Regions from separate parts of the Clostridium sp. CM041 genome, predicted to be linked through region 2. Evidence: a T-box and tRNA genes for the amino acid it is inferred to sense, from the RefSeq annotation. Region 2 holds a T-box; the other holds one or more tRNA genes.
What was found. A T-box is a leader RNA that pairs with one kind of tRNA and senses whether it is charged. The one in region 2 lies ahead of asnS (asparagine--tRNA ligase), so its partner is inferred to be a tRNA-Asn.
Positions count from the first base shown of each region.

Region 1: it encodes a tRNA-Asn, which carries the amino acid that the T-box ahead of asnS (asparagine--tRNA ligase) is inferred to sense. The anticodon was not compared.

Region 1 is NZ_CM143648.1:2,631,849-2,634,321, forward strand. It holds rRNA gene ACWJJT_RS12390 (23S ribosomal RNA) at 1-964, shown strand, start outside; rRNA gene rrf (5S ribosomal RNA) at 1,096-1,212, shown strand; tRNA gene ACWJJT_RS12400 (tRNA-Asn) at 1,218-1,292, shown strand; rRNA gene rrf (5S ribosomal RNA) at 1,332-1,448, shown strand; tRNA gene ACWJJT_RS12410 (tRNA-Ile) at 1,455-1,531, shown strand; tRNA gene ACWJJT_RS12415 (tRNA-Ala) at 1,537-1,612, shown strand; rRNA gene ACWJJT_RS12420 (16S ribosomal RNA) at 2,298-2,473, shown strand, end outside.
Region 2 is NZ_CM143648.1:1,725,318-1,727,790, forward strand. It holds gene asnS (asparagine--tRNA ligase) at 1-1,380, opposite strand, end outside; T-box leader at 1,447-1,722, opposite strand; gene ACWJJT_RS08050 (hypothetical protein) at 1,911-2,144, opposite strand; gene ACWJJT_RS08055 (YitT family protein) at 2,229-2,473, opposite strand, start outside.

The DNA of each region.
Region 1 (2,473 bases), 910 kb from region 2:
GTAAGTTCCGACCCGCACGAATGGCGTAATGATTTGGGCACTGTCTCAACAACACATCCGGCGAAATTGTAGTGCAAGTGAAGATGCTTGCTACCCGCGATTGGACGGAAAGACCCCGTAGAGCTTTACTGTAGCTTAGCATTGAATTTCGGTATTGTCTGTACAGGATAGGTGGGAGACTGAGAAACATGGGCGTCAGCCTGTGTGGAGTCATCCTTGGGATACCACCCTGACAGTACTGAGGTTCTAACTGGAGGCCATGAATCTGGTCACAGGACATTGTTAGGTGGGCAGTTTGACTGGGGCGGTCGCCTCCAAAAAAGTAACGGAGGCGCCCAAAGGTTCCCTCAGCGCGGTTGGAAATCGCGCGAAGAGTGCAAAGGCAGAAGGGAGCCTGACTGCGACACTTACAAGTGGAGCAGGGACGAAAGTCGGGCTTAGTGATCCGGTGGTACCTCGTGGGAGGGCCATCGCTCAACGGATAAAAGCTACCTCGGGGATAACAGGCTGATCTCCCCCAAGAGTCCACATCGACGGGGAGGTTTGGCACCTCGATGTCGGCTCGTCGCATCCTGGGGCTGAAGTAGGTCCCAAGGGTTGGGCTGTTCGCCCATTAAAGCGGCACGCGAGCTGGGTTCAGAACGTCGTGAGACAGTTCGGTCCCTATCCGTCGCGGGCGTAGGAAATTTGAAGGGAGCTGTCCTTAGTACGAGAGGACCGGGATGGACAAACCTCTGGTGCACCAGTTGTCACGCCAGTGGCATCGCTGGGTAGCTATGTTTGGAAGGGATAAACGCTGAAAGCATCTAAGCGTGAAGCCCACCCTGAGATGAGATTTCCCATAACGCGTGTTTTTAACACAAGTTAGTAAGACTCCTGGAAGACCACCAGGTTGATAGGTTAGAGGTGTAAGCATGGTAACATGTTCAGCTGACTAATACTAATAAGTCGAGGGCTTGACCTAAATATATAATTAGAAATAACGCGATAATTCTTCCGCAGGAACTATTTTTTTCGTAAGAAAGAAACTAAGCTTCTGACAAAGGAAGAAGCTTAATTCACTGTGCAATTTTGAGAGAATATTTATTTTCTCAATCTAGTGATTATGGCATGAAGGTAACACCCGTTCCCATACCGAACACGAAGGTTAAGCTTCAATGCGCCGATGGTACTGCAGGGGTGACCTTGTGGAAGAGTAGGTTGTCGCTAGGTAATGTTCCGCGATAGCTCAACGGTGGAGCACTCGGCTGTTAACCGATAGGTTGAAGGTTCAAATCCTTTTCGCGGAGCCATTTTTTTAAATATAATAACATATGACGGATATTAATAAATCTGGTGATTATGGCATGAAGGTAACACCCGTTCCCATACCGAACACGAAGGTTAAGCTTCAATGCGCCGATGGTACTGCAGGGGTGACCTTGTGGAAGAGTAGGTTGTCGCCAGGTAAACATGGATCTTTAGCTCAGCTGGTTAGAGCTACCGGCTCATAACCGGTCGGTCCGGGGTTCGAGTCCCTGAAGGTCCACCATATGTGGGGATATAGCTCAGCTGGGAGAGCACCTGCCTTGCACGCAGGGGGTCAAGGGTTCGATTCCCTTTATCTCCACCAAAGAACAGTCCAATATGGGCTGTTTTTTTTGTGGAGATAAATAAGTTGTTAGTAAAAAAACTGGGTTAAATCATCTCCTGTGCAGCGGTTGATTTTATTCCAAGATTGCAGCTCCGCAGGAGATGATTTAAGTGGATTATTAATGTTGTTAGTAATTCTAAATATAAAAATTCTTAATAACGTTTATAAATAAATGAATTAAATGCTTAAATACAAACAATTTCTTATATACTTGACCATGCGTGTCAATACATATAAAACAAAGGATTATAATGAAACAATGAGGAAATCGAGAATAACGTGAATATATAACAAAAAAAATAAATATACAACTTTATTATTATGATAGAATACTCCTTGTCGTCACAAACAAGTGGCAAGATAATCTAACTATTGATAACTATTTAATATATTTTCAAATGAAAATAATTTTTAAAAAGTTGTTGACAAAACAAGAAATACCTAGTAGAATAGTAGAAGTCGTCACATGATGACAAAGCAAGTTGGTCTTTGAAAATTAAACAGAGAAATAGGTAAAGATAGCGAAATAATATTTCGTTAAACCAGTTAATTACTTTAGTATAAAGTAAAATTTAGTCGTAAGACTAAAAGTATGTAATGAGCTTGCGAATCAACTTAACAGTTGTCGCAGATTAATCATTTCAACTAAAAAAGTGTAAACTTTTAAATTGAGAGTTTGATCCTGGCTCAGGACGAACGCTGGCGGCGTGCCTAACACATGCAAGTCGAGCGATGAAACCTTTCGGGGTGGATTAGCGGCGGACGGGTGAGTAACACGTGGGTAACCTGCCTCAAAGAGGGGAATAGCCTCCCGAAAGGGAGATTAATACCGCATAATAT
Region 2 (2,473 bases):
AGACCCAGTTGTTCTTGGGAATGGAATAACGTCTCTGATGTTGCTCATACCTGTAATATACATAATAGCTCTTTCAAATCCTAGTCCAAATCCAGCATGCTTAGTTCCGCCGTATTTCCTTAACTCTAAATACCACCAGTAATCTTCTTTATTAAGACCACAGTCTTCCATTCTAGCTTCTAAAATATCTTGTCTTTCTTCTCTTTGGCTTCCACCAATAATTTCTCCTATTCCCGGTACAAGTAAGTCCATTGCTGCAACTGTCTTATTATCGTCATTTATTCTCATATAAAAAGATTTTATTTCCTTTGGATAATCCGTTACAAATAATGGTTTTTTAAACACTTCTTCTGTTAAATATCTTTCATGCTCAGTTTGAAGATCACAGCCCCAAGTTACTGGGTACTGGAATTCATTTCCTGATTTTTGTAGAATATCCACAGCCTCTGTATATGTTATCTGGCCAAACTCTGCGTTTACAACACCATTTAACCTTTCAATTAAACCTTTATCTACAAAACTATTGAAAAATTCCATCTCTTCTGGAGCGTTTTCCATAACATATTTTATTATATATTTCATCATGTCTTCTGCGAGTTTCATATCATCTTTTAAATCCGCAAATGCTATTTCAGGCTCTATCATCCAGAACTCAGCTGCATGTCTTCCTGTATTAGAATTTTCTGCCCTAAATGTTGGCCCAAATGTATAAACATTTCTAAACGCTAAAGCAAAAGCCTCTGCTGCTAACTGTCCACTTACAGTTAAGCTAGTTTCTTTACCAAAAAAGTCTTGCGCGTAATCAATTTTTTTATCTTCGCCTAGCGGAATATTGCTAAAATCAAGGGTAGATATTCTAAACATTTCACCCGCACCTTCGCAATCACTACCAGTTATTATTGGTGTATGGGTATATACAAATCCTCTCTTTTGAAAAAACTCATGTATAGCAAAAGCAGTTAATGAACGCACCCTGAACACTGCTGAGAAAGCATTACTTCTTGGCCTTAAGTGTGCAATAGTTCTTAAATACTCAAAAGAATGTCTTTTCTTTTGCAATGGATAATCGGTATTTGACATCCCTTCTAAAACTATTTTAGTAGCTTTAATCTCAAATGGTTGCTTAGCTTCTGGCGTTACAACAAGTTTCCCTTCTATAGTCAAAGATGAACTTATAGGTAATTTAGCTATTTCAGCAAAATTTTCTAAACCTTCCTCAAAAACTACCTGAATATTTTTGAAGAAGCTTCCATCATTAACTTCTATAAACCCGAACGCTTTAGAAGATCTTAAAGTTCTTATCCATCCAGAGATAGATACTACTTGATCTGCATATTTTTCTTTTTCTCTATAAATTTGTTTTACTAACAATTTTTCCATAAAATTGCCCTCCTTATAATTTTATATTTACCTTAATAATAAAAAAAGCCTTCCATCCCTTAATAATAAAGGGACGAAAGGCTATAATTTCGCTATGCCACCCAGTTTTGTCATATAATATGACCAATCTAATCAGTACAGAATTATATATTCGTTGATACGAGTTATACAATTGATACTGCCCAACAGTTAACGGATTGGAGCCGTCTAAGCCTACTACCTTAAAGATTTCGGTTAGAAACTCTGAGATGTTCTTCGATATAAACTTCGTATTGGTCTTTCACCATCACCAACTCGCTATTACTACCCTTTTATATCTACTCTTCTCTTCACAGTCTTTATATTTAAATATTAGTATATGTATCAATTATTTTTATATTCAATTAAAATTATAATATTTTTAATAATAAATGTCAAATATTTTTATAATAAAAATAGATGCCTAAAATGATTTTTCAATCATTTTAGGCATCCCTTAAGTTTTTCTCTTAATTATATATATTATAATTCTTTTAAACAAGCATATCTATTTAATCAAATTCTTCATCTTCATTTTCGTCTTCAACTATCTCACCAATAACTTCATCTCTCTTTGCCGTTTCTCCAGTAACCTTATTTTCAAGAACAATGTTACATTTCACACATCCATCTTCTTCATTAATGAAAGTTTTTGCAACAACATCATCTTTTTCTAAAGATACACCCTGCGTAAGTTTCTCTGGGTGGTCAAATATAATAGGTTTACTATTTAATCTATCATCCATGTATAATCACTTCCTTTCTAAATTTAGTGTTTACATGAAGACTTCAAAGTATACTTTGAAAATGTTGCCTATTATACTTGTTTTTTATTTTGTAAATCCTTCTCCCGATACTTCTCTTACATCTGCAACAGTAATAAATGCGTTGGCATCAATTAATTTAACCATTTTTTGAAGAGGTACTATTTCATTTTTACCAACTACTATATATAGCACCTGTTTGGGTCCATTTGTATACATTCCAGTAGCATTTATTCCTGTTACACCTCTCTTTAAATCCTTCATTAATATTTCCGCTATTTCCTTAGAATTATTTGAAATAATAAATACCG